DNA from 2 places in the Thermoanaerobacterium xylanolyticum LX-11 genome. Region 1 is predicted to be linked to the other one. Evidence: riboswitches for the same ligand, from Rfam matches in the RefSeq annotation. Region 1 holds a riboswitch; the other holds the start of a gene.
What was found. Region 1 has a riboswitch for fluoride ahead of THEXY_RS03130 (hypothetical protein). Riboswitches for the same ligand answer to the same signal wherever they lie in the genome.
Positions count from the first base shown of each region.

Region 1 (4,442 bases):
TTAATTTCTCAATATCGTCGTCAAGAACTTCTATTGTACGGGCAGCATTATAATACGCTCTCGACTTAAAAGGATTTTCACCTTTTAATTCTAATAAAAGCCCTATTTCATTAAGTATATCGGTAACAGTTTTCTTATCCATACTCATCACATCTCTTTAATTTAATCTAAATAATTGCCGATATATTCTTAATATATTATATCATTTTTACTGTAAAACAAAAATAATAAAGTATGGTTCATGTGTAAACCATACTTTGATTTATAGTTTATTTACTTTTCTATTCTAAATATAGTTATAAAAATTACAGCTAATATTGAGCATCCAGCGCCAAAATAAAATGGAGCGGAAGGTGCAACTTTATCCCACAGATACCCAGCAATAAAACTGGCAGGCAGTGCAAGGATACCAATAGAAGCATTGTACAATCCAAAAGCTGTTCCTCTATTATTTTCATCTACAAGATGCGCAACAAGAGACTTTGCTACACCTTCAGTCGTAGAATAATAAATACCGTAAATTGCATATAAAATCCATATATGCCAAGGCACCCTGGCTAATGCAAATCCAAGATAAGTAACTGCATAAATTAACCATCCAATTTTGATTACATTAACCCTTCCAATCTTGTCAGACAGTATTCCGCTGGGCACAGACAGTAAAGCATAAAAAAGGTTAAACATGGCAATGATAATAGGTATCATGGCTGAACTTACGCCTACGTTACGAGCTCTTAATATCAAAAATGCATCACTGCTATTTCCAAGTGTAAATATTAGCATAACTATGAAAAACAACAAAAATTTTCCTTTGAATATAGTGAAATCAAATTTAAACGGTGTACTGACATTATCTCCTTTTCTTTCGACTACGAATAATCCAATAAGCAATATTGTAATAAAGCCAATAAGCCCTGCAACTAAAAATATTATCCTGTATTTCGTCTCATCTATGTATTTAGCAAGCAAAACCATTAACCCTGTTGTGATAAGTGGTCCAATAAATGAGCCTAACGTATCAAGCATTCTTTGAAATCCGAATGAATAGCCCATGTTTTTCATTTCAGATGACTTTGCAACAAGTGCATCTCTTGGAGCATCCTTTAAACCTTTACCAATGCCATCAGTAAAACGCAATCCAAACGTCATTGCTGCACCATTAGTCAATGATAGAAAAATTCTTCCTATTGCAGAAAATAAATATCCTATAAAGACGATTGATTTTCTCTTTCCAAGTTTGTCAGATATTATGCCAGAAACAATCCTCATAATACTGACAATCGTTGTTACGCTTCCCTCAATTAACCCTACGGTTTCTTTACTTAAACCTAATATCTGAGTGTAAAACGTTGGCAAAATAGGTTGTATCATATCCTGGCTTAAACCACCAAAAAAAGCCACCCATCCTAATGTCTTAATATTATTGACTGTACTCTTATTTTGTCTTTCTTTATTATCCATTTTATTATCCTCCTAATTAAATCTTGATTTAATTTTTTCTAAAGCAATTAAGGCGATGTTCTTTGATAAAACTGAAAAATTATCTATATTTTCTTTAATATAATTATATACATCTTTATCGCCTATTTCCCCTAATGCTGCTACAACAGCTTGTTCAATGTAGGGATCTCTTTCCTTTCTGTCCTTCTTAAGATACTCTATTAAAGTATTTTTAGCTTCTTTAATTTTTAGTTCACCAATAATCTTTGCTGCCATATACTGTACATTATAATCAGGATGATTTAACGCCGTAATAAGTTTTTTGCTATAATCATCATTTGTAATATTTTTAAAATCATACCCACATTTTTGACATTTTTCATCGCCAATATCAGCTATTTTAAAGCAGTTAGGACATATATACCTCATTCTTCATCAGTCCTTATGCCAGAAAGTCCTTTTAAATAATTGTTTTCTGCCTCATACCCTTTTAATTTAATATCCAGTGTTTGATTATCTCTTACTAGCTGGAAATATTTAAATCTCATAGCGGAATACTTTGATGCCAACATTATAAGCTGTTTTCTTATATCTTTATCATCAGGATTTTTTCGTTCCATCCAATACGCTTTAATACCCATCTCAAAAATAGCTCTGTAACAGTCTTCACTGCTGAAACCGTCCTTTTCCAAATCCTCTTTTAATTCTTTTATTTCTTCCATTTGTTCGTCACTTATTTCAAATGATACTTTCTTCATCACGATCATCCTTTCATATATCAACTATTTTTTATTATCATGCTCTATCCTTAAAGTAAAACAAAAATAGCTCCTACTAAATGTAGAAGCCATTAGCCATCAAAGCAATTAAGGTGAGCTTCATCACCATAATATTCTTTTAACTATATTATACCATAAATTTATCTGCTTGATCTAACAAATAACACATACCAAAAAAGCGCAATCATTTCGGCTATTATTGAATATAGAAATATAAAATTGATAGAATGAGCATATAAGTATCCGAAAATAGTACTTCCTAAAAACATAGAAAATCCTGTAACAGCACTGAATACACCAAACGCCTTGCCTCGCTCAGAAATATACGTAATATCGGTAATTACAGACCTCATCGTAGTTTCTTGCATACTTGTAATAAATCCCCATATAAGCATTGAAACGATAGCCAAAACTGGCATATTTGAAAAGACCATGAAAGTCATCAAAAAGGTCGATATTGGAAGCACTGCTAACGACAAAAAACCTTTCTTGTCATAAAATTTTCCAATGAATACTGCACTTACTCCATCTACCGCCATTGCTAATGCGTACAAAAGTGGAATAGCATCTTGGCTTAACACTTTATGACTCAAAAAATGATATGAAATAATCGGATAATTAGCAAATCCGAGCATTGCAAAAAATATAAAAAGCATGTAATATAAATACTGCCTTGAAAAGTTTTTATTCAACAAATCTACATTTTTAGATGCATTTTTTGTATTTTTCTCCAATTCTGCAGGATTAGTGACTTTGCTTCGAGCGTATATTACAAATATAACAGTAAGTATTGCTGGAATCCACATCAAAATAAAGCCCGTCTTATAACTACCAGCAAAAGATATAACAAAAGTAAAAATCAAAGGTCCTATAATACCACCAATTTGATCAAGCAACTCATGTAATCCAAAACCTAATCCAGTTCCTATTTTTTTACTTACATGTGATAAAATAGTATCTTTTCCTGGACTTCTTATTGCTTTTCCGGTTCGCTCCAATATTATTAACAGCGCTGCTATTGGCCATTTACCTGTAATAGCTAAAAGAGGTACAGAAATAAGCATTCCATATCCTAATATCGTCCAAAGCCATGGTTTTGATGTCTTATCTATAGCATATCCTACTGGTATTCTAATAGCAGACGCCAAAAATTCACCAATACCCGTAACAATGCCAACGATTAGTGCATTTGCACCTAACAACTTCAAATATGGACCATACACACTTCTTGCACCTTCATAAGTTATATCTCCAAATGCACTAACTATACCAAGTAGAAGTATAACACTAATTGCCACTTTTTTATCTTTATCATCAATTTTCATCATATCAAATCCTTTTTGCTGTGGTCCTTTTTTTATTGCTCTTCTCGCTAATTATTTTAATTAATAAATTAGACCAAAATGGCTAACAACAGTCATTAATTAATGATGCTGTTAGCCATCCTTTCTAAACTCTATAGTTATTTCCTTAAATTATAAAATATATCTTTTCCTTTAAATACAGCGCTATCTCCCAATAACTCTTCAATCCTTAAAAGCTGATTGTACTTAGCTATTCTTTCAGTCCTACATGGAGCACCGCTTTTTATCTGTCCAGCATTTACTGCTACTGCTACATCTGCCATTGTTGTATCTTCTGTTTCACCTGAGCGGTGGGAAATAACAGTAGTATAGTTAGCTTTCTGAGCCATTTGTATTGTATCCAATGTCTCTGATAAAGTGCCTATTTGATTCAACTTAATTAAAATAGAATTGGCAATATTTTTCTCTATACCCTCTTTAAATATCTCTGGATTTGTAACAAAAATATCATCACCTACTAATTGAATCTTGCCACCAAGCTGAGACGTAAGCAATGCCCATCCATCCCAATCATCCTCTGCAAGTCCATCTTCAATGGACACAATAGGATATTTATTAATCCATTCTGAATAGAGATCAATCAACTCACTTGATGTACGACTTACTTTTTCACCTTCAAATACATATTTTCCATCAATATAAAACTCAGACGCAGCAGGGTCAATCGCTATAGCTACATCTTCTCCTGGTCTGTAATCTGTTTTTTCTATTGCCTCGATTAAAAGTTTCAATGCATCTTCATTTGTCGAAAGATTCGGAGCAAACCCACCTTCATCACCTACAGATGTGCTAAAGCCCCTGCTTTTTAAAACATTTTTTAAAGTTTGATAAACTTCTGAGCACATTCTCAATGCAGTCG
Region 1 is NC_015555.1:628,556-632,997, reverse strand. It holds gene polX (DNA polymerase/3'-5' exonuclease PolX) at 1-142, opposite strand, end outside; gene THEXY_RS03140 (MFS transporter) at 274-1,461, opposite strand; gene THEXY_RS03135 (HEAT repeat domain-containing protein) at 1,474-1,869, opposite strand; gene THEXY_RS03130 (hypothetical protein) at 1,866-2,198, opposite strand; fluoride riboswitch at 2,275-2,335, opposite strand; gene THEXY_RS03125 (MFS transporter) at 2,360-3,547, opposite strand; gene eno (phosphopyruvate hydratase) at 3,682-4,442, opposite strand, start outside.

Region 2 (4,442 bases), 570 kb from region 1:
ACTCTATGTTGTAAATAGCTTGATCAATTAAGTCAGGATCTGTAACACTTTGAAAATACATTTCCGCATCTTTTAACTGTCTCATGGTGTTTTTCACTTCATCTATCAAAGCATCATTTTCATCATTTGTTTCTTCTTTTGTAGCTGATATCTCCCTAAAAATTTTATATAGCGTGCCCATATAATACCTCCTCATCCATATTATTGACAGTTATATGGATGAGTATACTTATTTGTTCACTTTTTGTATTTCTCTTATTATCTCCAGCGATTTCCCATCTACCTTATTTTGCTTGACCAATTTATAGATCACATCGATTGCTTCAATATGTGACACACCTTTTCTATAAGGTCTATCTTCTGTCAGTGCTTGGTATATATCGCAAACAGCCATAAGCCTTGAAATTCCATCAAGGTCTTCTCCAGTAAGTCCTTCTGGATACCCTGAGCCATCCAATTTCTCATGATGATTTGCAGCCCATTCAGCTATATCATCAATTCCTCCTATCTCACGTAGTATTATTTTAGTAAAGTATGTATGTGACTTTATCGTCATAAATTCTTTTTCGGTAAGCTTTCCTGGCTTGTCCAATATTTCATTTGGTATGGCCAACTTGCCCAAATCATGCAAAAGACCTGATATCTTAACCTTTTGAACTGTAATTTGATCGTATCCAGAAATTGTAGCTGCTTTATGAGCAATTTCAGAAATGCCTTTTGAATGGTTGTACGTAAAGTGGCTTTTGTTATCAATTATTTTTGAAAAAACTTCAGCGATATTCTCAAGAGCATCTATTCCGAGCACCATAATTTCATTTTTTATGTACGGTTTTAAGACATCAAACTGATTATAATTTTCATAATCCAGCCAAAACTTTTCTTGTTTCATTAGATCTTTAAACACACTTACCAATAGTGGATTAAACGCCTTTCCGGATTCTAAATCAAGCCATTTCTTTATGTTTTCCCTTGTATCGTACTCATTGAGTTTCTTGGATATAATGCTGTACCTTATGTCAAATTGATCTGCTAAATATATTATCTGTGCTTCTAAAGGAATGGAGTTTCCACTAAGATGGAAATACCCACTTCCATCCCAATTTTCATGATGATACTTGATGATTTCAGAAAACTCATCCCCTTTCGGCATTTCTTTTACAAATTCGCTTCCTTTTAACGAATGCTTCCATGTGCTATCATGGTTAATGTCCTCAACTATATCGCTTTTTCCTATATCGTGTAAAAAGGCAGAATAAAAGATCTTATATTCTTCGTCGTTTTTAACGCCAATATTTCGTGCCAGTCTTATGCCAACATAGGCAACTTTTCTCGCATGTCCAAAATTTCTTTTTTCCATCACATCTAATGATAGCGATAACGCTGAAAGCAATCTAAAATAGTCTAATATCAAAATCTCATACCTCCCTCCTTCTATACTTCTATAATACATTATTTAAAACAAACTTCCAATATAGTATCCTAAAAAAGCGCCAATAAGTCCAACAACGACAGTAACAGATGAATACAAAAATGCATGTATATAATGTTTTTTTCGAAAAAGATCTATTGTCTCATGAGAAAAGGTAGAATATGTAGTAAAAGCACCTATAAATCCTGTCATGATAAACAATTTTACATCATTATCAAATAGATGGATAAGCTTAGGACTTGATAAAAAACTTAATAATAAGGCACCTGTTACGTTTATGATAAATGTTTCTAATGGCACTACAAATTCCCTACTCTCTTTTATGTGTCTGGATATTTCATACCTTAATATTGCTCCCAAAACTCCTCCAAAGCCTACTAACAGCATATTTAGCATCAATTTTCTTCACGCCCTTTAATTATTTTTGCTGTCTTATCTCCTAACTCAAATCCCATAAAAGACATAATAAATCCTATAAGTATTGACAGAAGGACATACGTTACTGCAACTGCGATTCTCCCATTTCTCAGTAGATCCATAGTCTCTTTAGTGAACGTAGAAAATGTAGTGAAGGCACCTATAAATCCTGTCGTAATAGCAAGTCTTATATTGAAATTTATATTAAATTCTTCCAGGGTTAAATTTGAAATATAGCTCAGCAAAAATGACCCAAAAATATTTATAAAAAATGTCTCAATAGGAAATACAGTATGCAATATACTTTGATAATAAGTAGAAATTAAATATCTTAATATTGCCCCAAAAAAGCCGCCTACTCCTATATAGATGTATTCCATGAAAATCACCCTTCCATTTTCATTTTAAGTAATAAATATACTCCTATCAGGTAGTATACCCAATAGGAGCCATTAGCATCATCGCATTTAATGGTGAGCTCCTTCACCAGTCTTAATTATATTATAATCCAAACAAATTTTATGTCAAATTAATTTTCAGTAAACTTTAATTTACATTTCCCTTCTGCCTTCTAAAGCTCTGGACAGTGTTACAGAATCTGTGTATTCGAGGTCACCGCCTACTGGTACACCGTGTGCAATTCTTGTTACCTTTATTCCAAAAGGTTTTATCAGCTTTGCAATGTACATGGCAGTTGCCTCGCCTTCTATATCTGGATTTGTAGCTAATATTATTTCATTGATTTCAGCATCTTTTATCCTCTCCAACAGCTCTTTTATCTTTATATCCTCTGGCCCTATTCCATCCATAGGCGATATTGCACCGTGAAGTACATGGTATAATCCTCGATATTCCCTCGTCTTTTCCATCGCTACTACGTCTTTAGGATCGGAAACTACACATATGGTATGTGTATCCCTCGTCTCGTCACTGCATATACTGCAAAGCTCACTGTCAGTAAAGTTATAGCACTTTTTACAGTATCTTAAATTGTTCTTTGCTTCTAAAATAGCATTAGACAAATTGACAACATCATCTAAAGGCATATCTAAGATGTAAAACGCCAGTCTCTGAGCTGTCTTGCGTCCAATGCCGGGGAGTCTTGATAATTCATCAATAAGCCTTGACAATGACCTCGAATATACGTTCATTAATTAACTCACCTCAGAACAAGCCAGGTATGTTGAAACCTCCTGTTATTTTTCCCATCTCTTCTGCAATCATCTTTTCAGCACTTCTTAAAGCTTGATTTACTGCAGCCAATACAAGATCCTCCAGCATCTCTACATCGTCTTTGTCAACGACATCCGGATCGATCTTTATACTTATAAGTTCCTTTCTGCCATTTGCCACTACCTTTACAGCTCCACCGCCTGCAGACTCCTCAACCGTCTTGTTTTCAAGCTCCTCCTGCATTTTCTTCATTTGCTCCTGCATCTGCTGCGCTTGCTTTATCATGTTGTTCATGTTAAAACCGCCAGGAAATCCTCCTTTAGCCATCCAAATACCTCCTAATTAATTTTGTATTCTCTCTTATTTATATGCTAATTTTGACTTAGTAGTGATTAATCAATCTATTATTTCTACATCGCCAAAATATTTTTTTACTGCCTCAATTAACTGTTCATCTTCATTTTTTTCTTCTATAGCAAAAACTATGTTGTAATCATTACCTGTCAGTCTTTTAATAACATCTTTGATGTAATCTTTATTTTCGATTTTATTAAGTTCTTCTTTATAAAACACATGCTCCTTTGGATATTCTATCACAAAATTGCCATCTTTCAAATACGGTTTGCCTAAGCTTAAAAAAGAAAAAATCATCGGCCTGTCTTTCATTATCATACTTAACAGTTTTTTGAAAACTTCATTTACATTTATCTCAATGTTCTTATCTACTTTATCAACTATATCATCAGTTTTTTTCGCTTCTTTTTTTATCACTACATCATCAAAAACCCCTTCAGATTTTAAAGTTTTATCATTAGCGACAATATCCTTCTCTACAAACGGCATCATCTTACCGCTTTTAATCACATTCTCCAACTTATTTAGTCTATCTAATATGCTGTCTATATCAGGTGAGATTTCCGGATTTATAAGCTTAAGCAATGTTATCTCCAGCATTATTCTGGGAGATTGAGCATATCTTATTTTCCCCTGAAGATCTATCAATTTCTCTAACGCATTTGATAAAAACGCCATATCAAATAAAGATGCCTTCTCGATTACATCATTTATCTCTGTTTCTAATATCTCTTCTGACTCATCACCACATGTTTTGTATACAATCACATCTCTCAAAAAAGATAACAGAGCTTTCACCAAATTATTTACGTCTATGCCGTAAAGCATCAACTTATCTATCTGTTTTATGATTTCTTTTCCATCTCTATCGTTTAAACTATTCACTAAAGCAAACAACGTATCATCATTTACAGTGCCGAGTATATCGCACACATCATCATACGTTAAAACATCGCTGTATGAAGCACACTGCTCAAGTATGCTTATAGCATCCCTCATAGAACCATTTCCATGCTTGGCAATCAGTGCAATTGCTTTACCGTCTATATTTATTTGGCTGTCTTCAGCT
Region 2 is NC_015555.1:54,677-59,118, reverse strand. It holds gene THEXY_RS00290 (DUF2508 family protein) at 1-181, opposite strand, end outside; gene THEXY_RS00285 (HD-GYP domain-containing protein) at 230-1,411, opposite strand; gene crcB (fluoride efflux transporter CrcB) at 1,454-1,825, opposite strand; gene crcB (fluoride efflux transporter CrcB) at 1,825-2,226, opposite strand; fluoride riboswitch at 2,283-2,343, opposite strand; gene recR (recombination mediator RecR) at 2,398-2,997, opposite strand; gene THEXY_RS00265 (YbaB/EbfC family nucleoid-associated protein) at 3,011-3,346, opposite strand; gene dnaX (DNA polymerase III subunit gamma/tau) at 3,416-4,442, opposite strand, start outside.
Region 2: linked by a shared signal. The riboswitch ahead of crcB (fluoride efflux transporter CrcB) and the one ahead of THEXY_RS03130 (hypothetical protein) in region 1 are both predicted to bind fluoride.